One region of the Anaerostipes amylophilus genome, then DNA from elsewhere that is predicted to be linked to it. Evidence: riboswitches for the same ligand, from Rfam matches in the RefSeq annotation. Region 1 holds a riboswitch; the other holds the start of a gene.

Region 1 (8,188 bases):
GACAACGCCTCCGCAGGAATGAAGAAGATCCGTGACTGTTTTTGCATCCATATAGCGGTATGGAAATTTATGAGGGCCGCCAGCACGGAATAATTCGTTATGTAATTGACCGATCGGAGTTCCAGTATATCCCATCATGGAAAGAACCTGCATGATATGTGTGTAGTATACACCAGTACTTTCTTTGGATACTTCATAAAGCTGATCCATCGTGATCGGATATTCATCCATCAATGACTGATAAGATTTTGTGACAGCATCGGATAATTTCTTTAAGTCTTTGCTTAAAGAATGCTGAAGCCGGTCAGTGTCAATCGGATAATAACATAAAATATGAACATTCGTCTGTGTCTCCTCATGCCATGCGTTTGCCTCGACGGCAGGAATCGCATGAACACCAAGCTCTTTCCCAAGTCTTACAGCTTCCGAAATGGAATGTGTTGATTCGTGGTCAGAGATTGCAATATAATCAAGGCCGATACGTTTCGCATAAGGAATGATCTGGTCAACACGCATAGCACCATCAGATAAAACGGTGTGACAATGTAAGTCTGCTTTCATATAAAAATACCTCCAAAATATTTATTCCATTTTCTTTAAGATCGTTAAAATATTAGATAATGACTGATGAAATAATTCCTGATCTTCTTTTGACAGTGATTCAAAACGTTTGGAAAGGTATTCTTTGACAAGCACTTTTTCCTGAAGAATCAGCTGGTTTCCTTTCTCTGTGAGTTTTACATAAACCATTTTTCTGTTTTCATCACTTCTAAAACGTGTGACATACTCATCCTTCACAAGTGGAGAAACGGCTCTTGTAGCCTGTTCCTTAGATGATGCCAGATAAGAAGATAACTGTGACATATTCAATGAACGACCTCCAGACAGTGCAAATAAGATAAGAATCTGTGTTTTGGTAAGATCCATGGAAGGTATGTCGATCGTGTTTAAAAGAAATTTCTGACAGATTGGAAAAATTTCAAAAAGTGCAGAAACATCATTCAATGTAAATCCCTCTCTTTCGATGTTTTTCTAACTAAAAGTATACCACTTTATGAATAAAAATCAACAATCAACAAAAATCAATATTTGACAAAAGTCAAATAAAAAGATAAAATAGGAGAAACACTATAAAATGACCTTGATCAAAGGAGGTAACCTATGAGTGAAACAACAACACAGATGCAGGATTTTCTGACACGCCAGGCGAAAGTATGCCATGATAATTGTGAGATAGAGAAAGATCTGTACAAAGAGCTGGGAGTGAAACGAGGACTCAGAGATGTCGATGGAGTCGGCGTTCTTGCAGGTCTTACGAATATATCCTGTATTCAATCCAGTGAGATGATCAATGGAGAGAAAGTACCTTGTGAAGGAAAGTTATTTTATAGAGGATATAATATATATGAATTAGTCGATGGATTTATGAAGAGAGGCGAATTTGGATTTGAAGAAATCACCTATCTTTTACTATTTGGAAAACTGCCGGATGAAAAACAATTGAAAGAATTCAGAGAAATTTTGGCGCAGAGTATGACACTTCCAAAGAATTTCACAAGAGATGTTATTTTAAAGGCACCATCGAAAGACATTATGAACACGTTGACAAAGAGCATTTTAACACTGGCATCGTATGATGATAAAGCATCTGATATTTCTATGGAAAATGTATTAAGACAATGTCTGATGTTGATCAGTGTTTTGCCGATGATGGCAGTTTATGGATATCATGGTTACAATCATTACGTCAATGATGACAGCCTGTACATCCATCGTCCAGATCCAAACTGTTCCATGGCAGAAAATATTTTAAGAATGCTGCGTCCAGACAAATCTTATACAGAATTGGAAGCCAGAGTGTTAGATATTGCACTCGTTCTTCATATGGAACATGGAGGAGGAAATAACTCAACATTTACAACCCATGTCGTGACATCTTCAGGATCAGATACATATTCAGTGATCGCAGCTGCACTTTCATCATTGAAAGGTCCCAAACATGGAGGAGCGAATATCAAAGTTGTTGAGATGATGCAGGATTTAAGAAAAAATGTGGATGATATCAGTGATGAAAGTCAGGTAGAAGAATACTTAAGAAAACTGCTGCACAAAGAAGCATTTGACCAAAAAGGACTGATCTATGGAATGGGGCATGCAGTATATAGTATTTCAGATCCAAGAGCGCAGATTTTCAAAGCTTTTGTAAAGAAACTGGCCCTTGCAAAAGAAAGAGAAAAAGATTTCGAACTCTATTCTATGATTGAAACATTGGCACCAAAAGTAATCGCAGATGAACGAAAAATCTACAAAGGGGTCAGTGCAAATGTCGATTTCTACAGTGGATTTGTGTATAGTATGTTAGATATCCCATTGGAATTGTTCACACCGATCTTTGCGATGGCAAGAATCGTTGGATGGAGTGCCCATCGTTTGGAAGAATTAACAAATGTGGATAAGATCATTCGTCCTGCGTATCAGAGTGTACAAGATGAGAAAGAATATATTGAGATGGAAGATCGATAAAAAAGAGGGATTCCCTCTTTTTTTATGCAAAAATATAAGCTTATAAAATGAGGAAAACCGGAGACGAGGAGGGTCTCCGGTATTATGAAAAAGTATGAAAAAAAGTTTTAGCTAAGTAAGTTTGTTTGTTACTTGCTATGGTTTTAGTATACTCAGTAAATGTGAAAGAATTGTGTCTAAAAAATGATGAATTTATGTTTTTTGGTCATATTTTGAGAAATTCAGTGATTCCATATGCAACTCCGTCCTTGTCATGATGTTTTGTGATAAAGGTCGCAGCATCCTTACATTTTGGAGAAGCATTTTCCATGGCAATTCCGATACCAGCTTCTTTTAACAGATCAATGTCATTATCACCATCACCAAAGGCAGCGGTTTCTTCAGGTTTTAGATTCAAATATTCCCGAATAAAACGAAGTCCGGAATGTTTTCCGGCATCTTTATGAGAAATCTCGATCAGCTGCGAAACAGAAGAAGTAATATAGATCTCATCACAATTATATTTAAGTTCATTCCAAATGAGCTGCTTTTGCTGCTCGCCAGAGACAACAATATCCATACTGTCAATATGATCAATATGTTCTCGAATAAAAGAAATAATATCATCAATAGGAATTCTTGTAGATTGGATGTAAGGAATTGCTTGTGGAGTTGTACCATAGGAAACAGGATCTTCCACATAAGCTTTCAGGGCATAAGCTTTGCCATCAATAAAAACTTCAAGGGCAGTCTCATGCTGTTTAGCAATCTGAATTATACATTCAACGGAAGCAGGTGTCATCTTATATTCATGAAGACAGGTGCTTGTAGGAATATGGTAAATGGCAGCACCATTAGAAGTAATTGCATATTCAATTCCAGGCACAGCAAGAACATCTTTAGGCAGCGTATCAAAAGAACGTCCACTTGCGATCACAATGTGAACACCATTTTCAATTGCATGACATAAAGCATTATAATTTCCGTCAGAAAGCCGTCCACTTGCATTTAATGTTGTACGGTCAAGATCAAGTGCAATACATTTTATATTCATAAGAAACCTCCAGATTTCGCATTTGTTATACATAGTCGATATTGTGTAATATATTTTACACATATGAAAATATTGTATCTTTTCTTTGAAACAATTACAATATACGAAAGGAGGAAAAATAAAAATGGGAATGACAACATTATGCTATATAGAAAAAGATAACAAATATCTGATGCTGCATCGCATCAAGAAAGAACATGATATCAATAAAGATAAATGGATCGGAGTCGGTGGTCATTTTGAACATGGAGAAAGCCCGGAAGACTGCATGTTTCGTGAAGTTATGGAGGAAACAGGACTAACCCCATTGTCATATAGATTTTGTGGGATCGTCACATTTTTGTCCGATATGGGAACTGAAAAAGAAGCATGGGAATATATGTGTTTATACCATATCGAAGAATTCAAAGGCGAGATCAAAGAATGTGATGAAGGAGTACTAGAATGGGTAGACAAAGAAAAAATATTAGACCTTGATCTGTGGGAAGGTGACAGGTTATTTCTACGTTATATGCAGGAAAGAAGGCCATTTTTTTCGTTAAAATTGGTATATGAAGAAGGAAATTTAACAGCAGCTGTACTCGATGGAAAACCTTTAGAATTCTTCGACATTCTAGATGAAAAAGGAAACAAAACAGGCAGGATCAAAGAACGATCCTTAGTCCATGAAGATGGAGACATACATGGAACCGTTCATATCTGGATCAGAAGAAAAACAGAAAAAGGGTATGACCTGTTACTCCAAAAACGAAGCAAACAAAAAGACTCCTTCCCAGGCTGCTACGACATCTCATCCGCAGGTCATATCAGCGCAGGCGATGAACCATTAGAAACCGCATTAAGAGAACTAGAAGAAGAACTAGGGATCAAAGCAGAACCAGAACAACTTAAAAAAGTATGTATGCATGAAGGAAGCATGAATGGAAACTTCTATGGAAGAGAATTTAAGAATCATGAGATCAGCACGGTTTATATGTATGAAGAAACAGTGGATATTACAAAACTTAAACTACAGAAAGAAGAAGTCGAAGAGGTTATGTGGATGGATCAAGAAGAACTGATTCAGAAAGTGAGAGATGGTGGGATTCCAAATTGTATATACTTGGATGAAGTAGAGAAAATTTAATTTGTATGAGTTGAAGGTCATTGAGTATTTAGAGAAAAAATGAAAGATAGCATGTGAGCAACACGAATTCCATTGACGGAGTTTTGACAGAACGCTTATCCGCTGGATCTCCTGCAATAACTCGCGTTCAAAGGTACTGAAAACAGTAGTCTTTGACGCTCAAACAATTGCCCGATCCAGCTGCGATTCCGTCAAAACTCCTATGGAATTCGATCGTTGCTCACATGCTATCTTTCATTTTTTCTCTAAATACCTGAAGACTTTCAATCATAAAAATAAGAAAATTCAAGCTGATGGATGTATGTAAAACGTTATCAGTTTCCAATTTGTGTAGTAGCAGACAGATACTATTATCGCCAATACAGTAAAACATACACACTGTGTAGTGGTTTGAATAGACTTCAGGTGTATGTGACAGAAATAAAAGAAACACAAATATTTAAAAGAATCAAGGTGGCAAACATGAGCACTTTTTGAGTGCGTTTTTTACAAATTCGCAGTGCCTGTGGTTGGATGTCTGACCGTCGCTGCGGGCATTTTGGCTCGCAGCGAGGGAGTTTCCAAAGGAACAGGCACGGATCAGCGATCTGTAAAAAACGCTCTCAACAATGCGGAGTTGCCACCTTGATTCTTTTAAATATTTGTGTTTCTTTTATTTCTGTCACATACATGAGAGACTACCTTCAAATCAGGATTGTATAAAAACGAATAATCTATAGAATTCTTACTAAATTATGCTATAATATACAAGATTAATCAAACAGTTTCAAAATGAAAGAGGAAGTATCAAATGAAAAGGTTATTATTAGTTTTAATGTTGATTCTGGGAGCAGTAACGATCACAAGTCGTCCAGTACAGACTTATGCATATACAGAAGAGCAAAAACAACAGGCGAAATCATGGCTTTCTGCACATGGTTATCCACCAACAAGGGCAGGAGCAGAGCAAGCTTATCAGGATTATATGGATGGAAAGATTGATGTGCCAGAGGCTGATGCATATCTTGGAAGAAATAAGCAGAAGAAAATAGAAGAAAAGAATAACAGCACTTCAACTACGAATAAAACAAGTCAAAAGACAGGATCAGAAGATACAACAGATACTAAGAATACAGACACAAAGAATACAGATACAAAGAATACAGAATCACAGACATCTGCTACAAGCGAAACAACAACGACTACTACAGAAAAAACAGTAACAACAGAAACGAAAGAACAGCAGAAACAAAAAGAAGAGAAAAAGAAACAGGAGCAGAAAAAAGAAAAGAAGAAGCATATGACAGGAATTACAATTGCGATTGCGGCAGTTGCAGTTTTTGCGATTTTAGTATTGATCATGCGTAAGAAAATGTAAAAATGACTTGACACAAAAGTTAGTTAGTGCTATTTTATAAATAAATTAAATAATATCTTCAGGGCAGGGTGCAATTCCCTACCGGCGGTTACAGCCCGCGAGCTTTTGATAAGCATGACTTGGTGAGATTCCAAGGCCGACAGTACAGTCTGGATGGAAGAAGATTTAAGAAGTGATATTGATCATCATGTCCTGGGATTTTTATAATTCCAGGATTTTTTATTTCAAAAAGAAATATCAAGATATCAAAAAGGAGTTCCTGAAGAATTAGAACAAAGATCAGGAACTCCTTTTTATATTTCCGATTTCAATACCAATCAAAATCCAACCTCCCAAAATCAAAGAACCTGAAGGGAAGGGAGAAAAATATTTGAAAGAAGAATATATGCGGCGTGCGATCGAACTTGCCAAGAAAGGCTGTGGATATACCAATCCAAATCCTTTAGTCGGAGCAGTGATCGTAAAAGATCAAAGGGTTATTGGGGAAGGATATCATGAGAAGATCGGCGGATTACATGCAGAGCGAAATGCCTTAAAAAACTGCATAGAAGATCCTGAGGGAGCTGAGATTTATGTAACATTGGAGCCATGCTGCCATTATGGAAAAACACCACCATGTACGGAAGCGTTGATCGAAGCAGGGATCAAGAAAGTATATGTCGGGAATTTAGATCCCAATCCGAAAGTGGCAGGGGGCGGGATCAAAATCCTGAATGATCATGGAATAGAAACTGAGACAGGAATTCTTGAAGAAGAGTGCAGACAGTTAAACGATATATTTTTTCATTATATTCAGAATGATATTCCATATACAGCACTAAAATACGCAATGACATTGGATGGAAAGATTGCAACGGCAACTGGTGAATCCAAGTGGATCACAGGAGAAGAAGCCAGAAGACATGTACATACATTACGACATCAGTATGCAGCGATCATGGCAGGGATCGGTACGGTTTTAGCAGATGATCCGATGTTAAATGCACGAATCGAACATGGGAATGATCCAATTCGTGTGATATGTGATTCAAACTTAAGGATTTCGGAAGGATCAAATATCGTAAAAACAGCCAGAGAAATTCCAACGATCATCGCTACCATAAGTAAGGATCAAGAAAAAATAGCAAAATTAGAACAAAAAGGATGCAAGATCTTAAAAACGTCAGAGCAAGATGGAAAGGTCAATGTCAAAGAAGTTTTAAAACAGTTAAGAAATATGGAAATTGACAGTGTTTTAGTTGAGGGTGGTGGAATCTTGAATGAATCCTTGATCAAAAACGACTGTGTTCACAAAGTTTACGCCTATATTGCTCCCAAATTATTTGGAGGAGAAAAGGCCAAAACACCTGTAGAAGGCAAAGGGATCGAAAGGATCCAAGAAGCTTTGGTATTTGATGAATTAAAGGCAACACCACTTGGAAATGACATATTACTGGAAGGAAAGGTGAGATCATGTTTACTGGAATCGTAGAAGAATTAGGAACAGTCATATCCCTGAAGAGAGGAAGCAAAGCAGCAGTCCTTACGATCAAAGCAAATGTTATTTTTGAAGATCTTAAATTGGGAGACAGTGTAGCAGTTAATGGGGTCTGCCTGACAGCGACTCACATTAGCGGCAATACATTTCAGGCAGACGTGATGAATGAGACATTCAACCGAAGCAGTCTTGGAAGTTTAAAAAAGGGATCTGTCGTCAACTTAGAGCGAGCGATGGCAGCCAATGGAAGGTTCGGAGGTCATATGGTAGCAGGCCATGTGGACGATACAGGGGAACTTGTTAGTGTAAAACAAGATGATAATGCTGTATGGTTTACGATCAAAGCCCCAGAAAATATCATGAAATACTGTATTGAAAAAGGATCGATCGCACTCGATGGAATCAGCCTGACGATCGCTAAGTTAAGCGATGATACCATTTCCGTATCCATGATCCCACATACCATAAAAAATACCAATTTTGGATATAAAAAACCAGGAGATAAGATCAATCTGGAGAATGACATGGTTGGGAAATATATAGATAAACTGCTGCATTTTGATCAGCAGGAAACAAACGACAAACATACAAACAGCACCTTAACAATGGAAATGTTAAGAACTGCTGGATTTTAATAAAAAACGAGGAGGGAAAAGACAAGATGAGTGATGT
Region 2 (8,188 bases), on a different contig from region 1:
CCAGATGTTCTCTGATATATTCCATCGTCATAGTCTCATGAAATGCTGTTTCCGGACATCGATGCAGTGCCCGGCGAAATTCTACGACTTCTTGTTCAATTGCATATGCTTCCTGGTTTATGTCCATATTGCTTCCTTTCTTTGCTGACTACCTTCCTGTAAGATTCATGATTAAGGCAACGATCAACCCAACAATGATCACTGGTCCCAGCACGATCATCATTGCATTAAATATATGAAACAGTAAGTAAATAATGAAAATAAAAATGATCACGGATAAAAGACATCCGAGTTTAAATTTTGTAGAATTCATCGTGAAAATATGTGTATTTCCACCAAACATATCCTCTGGAGTTTCCTCCTGTTCATCCTCATAATATTCTGTCTGTGCATAACTATCGTCCACACCTGCTGCGTCAATGATCGACCTTGCGATCAGTCTTGGACTACCTAATTCGTTTAAAATTTCTGCTTCTGTCTTTCCACTTCTGATCTGTTCATTGATATAATTCTCATAATAGTCAATATTTTGTTGTACTACCATCGGCGATACTATTCCCTCTAGTGAAGATCTTAACTCCCCCATAAATTGTTTTCTTGTCATAAATTTATTCTCCATCCTTATTATAGAAAATCTCTGACTCCTTTAATACGTGACAGGTTCCGTCTTTTACTTCGATCGTTGTCACTCCACAATTCTCCTGTCTTGGTGCATGCCAGAATTCCTCGATATCTCTTCCGTATATATGAGTCAGCAAACTATGTATCCAGGCTCCATGGGAAAAAACAGCAACGTGCTGATATTTTCTCTCATTCGGCAGAATCATATCTTCCAAAAATTCTACTGCCCTTCCTATAACTTCTCTATGTGTCTCACAACCATTAGTCGTTTCAAAATGTACTGGATCATTAAAAAAATCAAGAAATGGATCATTCCTGTCTTCCAATTCTTTTAATGTCATTCCTTCAAACATTCCAAAACAAGCTTCTTTCACCCTTTCGTCCTCATATAACGGAACATTTCTTCCACCTAAAATGATCTCCCCTGTTTCTTTTGCTCTCTTTAATGGACTGGTATATCCTATATCAAATGGTACATGACGAAGTCCTTCTCTTGTCATAAATGCAAGTTCTCTTCCATATTCATTCAACTCTATATCTGAACTTCCCTGAATTCTATGTACTTTATTCCAGTCAGTTTCTCCATGCCGGATCAAATATAACTTCAAAACATTTTACCTCCAATTTAACAATAGCATACCTTATTTTTTTGATTGAGTCTAGTCCCTCTTCATTGTGCATTTTTTCACTAAAATATAAAAAACTATGGATTTTTTATCGAACTTTGCTATACTAAGATTATACATATAAACTGAAATTTTAGGAGAGAAAAATTATGAACATTCATGTTGGAGACGAGATTGAATTAACAGAACAAGTAGTTCCAGAAAACACTGCAAAGGAATGGGGAAGTGGAAGCCTTCCTGTTTATGCAACACCTGCTATGATCTTATTAATTGAGAAAGCCGCTGTTAAATTATTAGATGGCAAACTTGAAGAAGGTCAGACAAGTGTTGGAACAAATTTAAACATTGCACATGTTTCCGCAACACCAGTCAATGGAACGATCAAATGTCACTGCTCATTATCTGAGATTGACCGCAAACGTCTGGTATTCCATATCGAAGTAACTGATAACAAAGGACGTGTTGGAATCGGTACTCATGAAAGATTCATCGTTGCTGATGAACCATTTATGGAAAAAGCTGCTAAGAAATTAGAAGATTAATTTTTAACTCTATGTACAAAAAAAAATGGTGTCAGGATTTAATCCCGACACCATTTTTATTATATTTTTATCTGCTTGTTCCCTTTAAGATTGGGGAAATCTTCTTATAAATAAAGAATGTAATCACTACACTGCACATTCCTTTGATAAATGTGAATGGCATATTAAACCAGATCAGTGCATCCCATAATGTCTTCACGTTCTTGTTGATCGCCTGATATGCACCAAGAATCGCCTGCATTGGCATGAAGTTTGTGTATACTGGATATACAACAAAGTAGTTTGAAAATACGCTGACGACTGACATAAGGACTGCCCCTGCTAATGCTCCGATCATTGCACTCTTCTGTGTTTTCTTTTTCTTATAAATAAGTCCTGCTGGTAATACAAAGCATACGCCTAAGATAAAGTTAGAAAGCTCTCCAACTCCACCTGTCTGTGTATGAAGAAGGTTGATCGCATTCTTGATAAAGCATACTGCAATTCCAGATACCGGTCCCATCGCATATGCTGCTAATAATGCTGGAAGTTCTGAAAAATCAAACTTGATAAATGGTGGTATTAACATAGGAATTGGAAATTCCAAAAACATCAGCACTGTTGCCAATGCTCCCAACATACCTGTTACTGCGATCGTTCTGATATTGAACTTTGTTCTTTTCATTGTCATTGTGTCTCCTGACATGATAATTCTCCCTTTCTTATCAAAAGATTTTAAATTTGTCCGCCAGAAGTTCTTGCAAAATTTTATAATTGTTTTATACAAGAAAAAATCCTGTCCATTTATCTACATAAACGACAGGGCTTCTGACTTGATCACATATCTTATATCTTCGTAATATCTTAAGACATGTCATCCAACTACTTCTTTCATCCAGACTATACTGTTGGTTCAGGATTCTAACCTGATCGGCTTTACGCTCGTGGACTTATCTCTCTTAGAGTATCACCACCAGTCGAGAATTGATATCTTCGATATCTCACTCTGCCCTGAAGTTGGAGAATCAATCTTCTCTACTTCAATATTCAATTACCAGAAAATGAAAGTGTTTTCTGTTCACATTTTTTATTATAATAACTTCTGTTTTATTTGTAAAGTATCATTTCATATTTCCTTATCTTTACACAAAGATTATTATTTGTTAAAATATACACAAGCAAAATGCTTTATTGTATGAATTGTTAAGGAGAAAACAACTATGGGAATGCACAAAATTGCGAAGATGCCTTCTCCAGAGGAATTAAAAGAAGAGATGCCTCTGAGTGAAGAAGCAAAACAAATCAAAGCTGCAAGAGACAAAGAGATCCGTGATGTATTTACAGGTAAATCTGATAAATTCTTAGTCATCATCGGGCCTTGTTCTGCAGATAATGAAACTGCTGTTATGGATTATCTTGGACGTCTGGCAAGAGTTCAGAAAGATCTTGCTGACAAGTTACTGATCATCCCTCGTATCTACACTAACAAGCCTCGTACAACAGGTGATGGATACAAAGGCATGGTTCATCAGCCAGACCCAGAGAAAGCACCAGATATGGCAAGTGGTCTTCGTTCTGTTCGTAAACTTCATATGGAAGCATTAGAAGAATTTCATATGCCTGCCGCAGACGAGATGCTCTATCCAGGAAACTGGCCATATATGGATGACCTTTTATCCTACGTTGCCGTTGGAGCCCGTTCTGTAGAGAACCAGCAGCACCGCCTGACAGTCAGCGGATTTGATATCCCTGCTGGAATGAAGAACCCTACTGGTGGAGACCTGACAGTTATGATGAACTCTATCACTGCTGGACAGCACCAGCATGATTTCATTGCCAATGGATACGAGGTCAAAACAGATGGTAACCCTCTGACACATGCCATTTTACGTGGTTCCGTGAATCGTCATGGAAATAATATTCCAAACTATCATTATGAAGATCTGACTCGTGTTGCTTATATGTACGAGAAATTCCAGCTTAAGAACCCTGCAGTTATCGTTGATGCAAATCACTCTAATTCAGGTAAACAGTGGGATCAGCAGCCTCGTATCGTACAGGAAGTTCTCCACAGCAGAAGTTTCTTACCTGAGATCAAAAATCTTGTCAAAGGTATCATGATCGAAAGTTACATCGAAGATGGTAACCAGTCTATCGGTAATGGTGTTTATGGACAGTCTATCACTGACCCTTGTCTTGGATGGGACAAATCTGCTGCCCTGCTTTATCGTATGGCAGATTATGTATAGAATAAATACAAGATTCTAGGTACATTACTTCCAAAGTTTCAGCATTCCTGACATTATCGATGGATTTATGAAACTTTCCAGAATGCATCCCAGTATTATAAATATTATTTCAAACAGAATACTATAACGTAGAAGGAAGGAACTGCTTGTTTCATAAAGCATTTCTTCCTTTTTTTCTTCTTGAAAATTTCGTTTTATGAGCAAAATAAGGCTCATTCCATATAAAATAAACTGCGGAAACAAACTCAAAAGCACAAGAAATAATCCTCTCATTCCCATCTGTATGATCTGAAGTGATAACATCGAACCTAGAAAAAATGCCATACTAAACGTAAATCCGTACAAAAAAATCCATGGTTTTAATAAATATCCTGCCAGATAGATCATTGCATACTGTTTCACACGTTTAAATAGAATATAAAAAAATAAGCTCATGCTTGCACTATATAATTTCTGATTATGAAATACCAGATATTGCACCTGCCCTCCATATGCAAGATAATCCTGATATATAAAATTCGTAAACAAACTTCCTAGGATCAGACCTGCTATGATCCATAATCCTGAAAAAAATTTCTCTTTATCCACACATTTCCCTCCCTGCCTCATTATATCATATGCAGTGCCTGTCTTTTATATTCTATTTTATTAGATGCTTCTCTGATGTATAAATTTACTTCTCCATATTAAGATATCCAAGAACTCCTGATATCGTCTTTGCATCGATGATCTTTCCTGAAAAGATCATATCTTTGATCTCATCTGTTGTATATTCTTCTACGTCAATAAACTCATCTTCATCAAGATGCTGCTTCGATGGCTTTAGATCCGTTGCAACATAAATTGGTATCTTTTCATCACAAAAACCTATCGCTGTGATCACAGTCATCAGATGTTGCATATGTCCTGCAATGTATCCTGTTTCCTCTTCAATCTCTCTTGTGACACATTCAAGTGGTGTCTCCCCTGGTTCAATTCCTCCAGCTGGAATTTCAAGTGTTTCCTGATCAAGTGCATTGCGGTATTGTCTTACAAGTAGGATCGTTCCTTTGTCGGTGACTGGAACAACTGCTGCCGCACCTTTATGTTTTACAAGATCCCATGTGACTACTTTTCCACTTGGAAGTTTCACAATATCTTCGTAAAATCCAACAACTTTTCCTTGATGCATCAGGCGCTGTTCTAATTTCTCGTATCCTTTCATGATTCTATCTCCTTTTCTATCCATTCTCTACTGTTAATATTCCTATTAATTGGAAAAAGCGATAGATTTCTCTATCGCTTCTTGTTATTTCGCATAGTCAACAACTCGTGACTCTCTGATCACATTAACCTTGATCTGTCCTGGATAATCCAGATTCTCTTCGATCTGATTTGAAATATCTCTCGCCAGTAAGATCATATCATCGTCACTGATTTGTTCAGGAACTACCATAACTCGAATTTCTCGACCTGCCTGAATTGCAAAAGTTTTATCAACACCCTGGAAGGAGTCTGCAATCTCTTCCAGCTGTTTTAATCTTGTTGTATAACTTTCCAGTGTCTCGCTTCTTGCACCTGGACGTGCTGCTGAGATTGCATCAGCTGCCTGTACCAGACATGCGATCAATGATTCTGGCTCCTCATCACCATGATGAGATGCCACTGCATTGATGACAATTGGATTCTCCTTATACTTCTTACACAGATTCACACCGAGTTCTACGTGAGAACCTTCTACTTCGTGATCGATTGATTTACCGATGTCATGAAGCAGACCTGCTCTCTTGGCCATTCTTACATCGACACCGATCTCTGCTGCTAAAAGTCCGGATAACTGTGCAACTTCCATGGAATGTTTTAATGCATTCTGTCCATAGCTTGTACGGAACTTCATTCTTCCAAGAAGTCTTACAAGCTCTGGATGGATTCCATGAACCCCAAGTTCTAATGTTGCTGCTTCTCCTTCTTCGCGCATCATAGTTTCGACTTCTTTTGTCGCTTTCTCAACCATCTCCTCGATGCGTGCTGGATGAATTCTTCCATCCACGATCAGTTTCTCTAAGGCGATTCTTGCAATCTCTCGTCGAACCGGATTAAAGCTTGACAGTACAACTGCTTCCGGTGTATCATCGATAATCAATTCAACCCCAGTAGCGTTCTCAATGGAACGGATATTACGTCCTTCACGACCGATGATTCTTCCCTTCATCTCATCGTTTGGAAGCTGTACCAACGAAATCGTTGTCTCAGCCACATGATCAACTGCACACTTCTGAATCGCAGTTACCACATATTCTTTGGCTTTCTTTCTGGCATCTTCTTTCGCTCTTGTCTCCATCTCTTTGACATACATTGCTGTCTCGTGTTTCACATCTTCTTTTACTGCTGATAATAATTGCTCTTTTGCCTGATCAGAGGTCAATCCGGAAATTCTTTCCAGTTCCTGTAGATGTTTTGCCTGCAGTTCCTGCAACTGAGCTTTCTCTGTTTCAATGTTCTTCTCTTTCGATGCTAATGACTGTTCTTTGCGCTCTAATGTTGTAGCTTTCTTCTCTACAGTCTCTTCTTTAGAGAGAACTCTCTGCTCATACTTCTGCAGTTCTGCCCTGCGTTCTTTTGTCTCTTTTTCAAAGTCATGTCTCGCTTTTATAGTTTCTTCTTTTACTTCCAAAGAAGCTTCACGTTTCTTCGCATCCGCTGCTTTGATTGCTTCATCTATAATCTCTCTTGCTTTATCTTCTGCATTACCGATTGTGATCTCCATCGCCTTCTTGCTTCTTGTATTAGCAATATAGACAGATACCGGTACAGCGATAACCAGAGTTGCGATAATGGCTATAATAATACCAACCACAGGTTTCCTCCTTATTCAATTTTTTGTGTATTCACACTTATCTAATTCTATATGTTTTCAACATAAAAGTCAAGGAAGGGATACCTCTTCTGTTCGAATTATCATTGCTGTTTTTCCTTTGATCACAAGTCCTCCTCCAAAATCTACAGATTCTCCTATAATCAGATCTGTTCCGCATCCGGCCTGTGCATCAAAATGTGCTGTAAATTCATTATCTCCACAGTTCATTGCAAATATGATACGGTCTTCATTTGTTCTTCTCTGGAAAACAAGAACATCTGGTGCGATCGCTAACTGTAAATAATCTCCGTATTTTAATGCTGGTGACCCCTCTCTTACCTTTGCAAGCTTTGCAATATAATCTGTCAGTTCATTTTCCACTAAGTCTTCTTTGTGGATTCTTGGACGAAGGCTGTCATCGCTTCCTTGCTCTTTCTTTCCTTCCATTCCCCATTCACTTCCATAATACACTCCGGGAACCCCTGGCATTGCAAACTCCATTGCATAGATCAATGGTAAATGTTCTTTGTCCTCTAACTGACTTGCAATTCTTTCTACATCATGATTATCGACAAAGTTATATAACGGAAGTCCTTTATATAATGTCCATTCCTCTGGTCCAAACTGACGATTTAAAGAATATCCGATCTCATGCATATTGTGTGTGTTAAAACTTGAATAAAGTCCTTTGTAACATTCATAATTTGTTACAGAATCAAGTAAATCCGGATTCACAAGCTGTGTGTAATCTCCATGAAGCATTTCCCCGATCATTATAAATTCTGGATTCTTGCTGTGAACAAAATCTACTAATGCTTTCATAAAGTTTCTATTTAACATATAAGCAACATCAAGTCTTAATCCATCAATTCCAAGTTCATCCATCCATTTCCCAACGGATTCTAATAAATAATTTCGAACCTGCTCATTATCAAGATTTAATTTAACAAGTTCAAAATGTCCTTCCCATCCTTCATACCAGAATCCATCATCATAACAGCTGTTTCCGTCAAAATTGATATAAAACCAGTCTTTGTATGGAGAGTCCCATTTCTTTTCTTTCACATCCTCAAATGCAAAGAACTCTCTTCCCACATGGTTAAATACTCCATCTAAGATCACTTGAATTCCTTCTTTGTGCATCGCATTACACATTGTCTTAAAGTCTTCATTTGTTCCAAGTCTTTCATCGATCAGCTGATAATCTTTCGTATCATATCCGTGGTCACTTGATGAAAATACCGGTGAAAAGTAAACAGCATTCATTCCTAATTTCTTAATGTGTGGAATCCAGTCGATCATCTCTAAAATTCCATGGGAAGGTTGCCCATCTGT

Evidence for each region. A riboswitch is a leader RNA that binds a small molecule or an ion and turns the genes downstream of it on or off. The one in region 1 is predicted to bind FMN.
Region 2: it holds a riboswitch for FMN, as region 1 does, so the genes downstream of both, OCV53_RS11265 (ECF transporter S component) here and ribD (bifunctional diaminohydroxyphosphoribosylaminopyrimidine deaminase/5-amino-6-(5-phosphoribosylamino)uracil reductase RibD) in region 1, are expected to answer to the same signal.

What each region holds. Positions count from the first base shown of each region.
Region 1 is NZ_JAOQJG010000002.1:207,070-215,257, forward strand. It holds gene OCV53_RS03505 (PHP domain-containing protein) at 1-561, opposite strand, end outside; gene OCV53_RS03510 (MarR family winged helix-turn-helix transcriptional regulator) at 583-1,005, opposite strand; gene OCV53_RS03515 (citrate/2-methylcitrate synthase) at 1,162-2,523, shown strand; gene OCV53_RS03520 (HAD family hydrolase) at 2,729-3,556, opposite strand; gene OCV53_RS03525 (NUDIX domain-containing protein) at 3,681-4,682, shown strand; gene OCV53_RS03530 (hypothetical protein) at 5,473-6,039, shown strand; FMN riboswitch at 6,090-6,208, shown strand; gene ribD (bifunctional diaminohydroxyphosphoribosylaminopyrimidine deaminase/5-amino-6-(5-phosphoribosylamino)uracil reductase RibD) at 6,425-7,510, shown strand; gene ribE (riboflavin synthase) at 7,492-8,151, shown strand.
Region 2 is NZ_JAOQJG010000008.1:26,654-34,841, forward strand. It holds gene OCV53_RS11245 (M20 metallopeptidase family protein) at 1-127, opposite strand, end outside; gene OCV53_RS11250 (DUF1700 domain-containing protein) at 149-604, opposite strand; gene OCV53_RS11255 (histidine phosphatase family protein) at 609-1,229, opposite strand; gene OCV53_RS11260 (thioesterase family protein) at 1,397-1,789, shown strand; gene OCV53_RS11265 (ECF transporter S component) at 1,857-2,474, opposite strand; FMN riboswitch at 2,648-2,791, opposite strand; gene OCV53_RS11270 (3-deoxy-7-phosphoheptulonate synthase) at 2,989-4,017, shown strand; gene OCV53_RS11275 (hypothetical protein) at 4,042-4,605, opposite strand; gene OCV53_RS11280 (NUDIX hydrolase) at 4,691-5,221, opposite strand; gene rny (ribonuclease Y) at 5,306-6,853, opposite strand; gene OCV53_RS11290 (alpha-amylase family glycosyl hydrolase) at 6,923-8,188, opposite strand, start outside.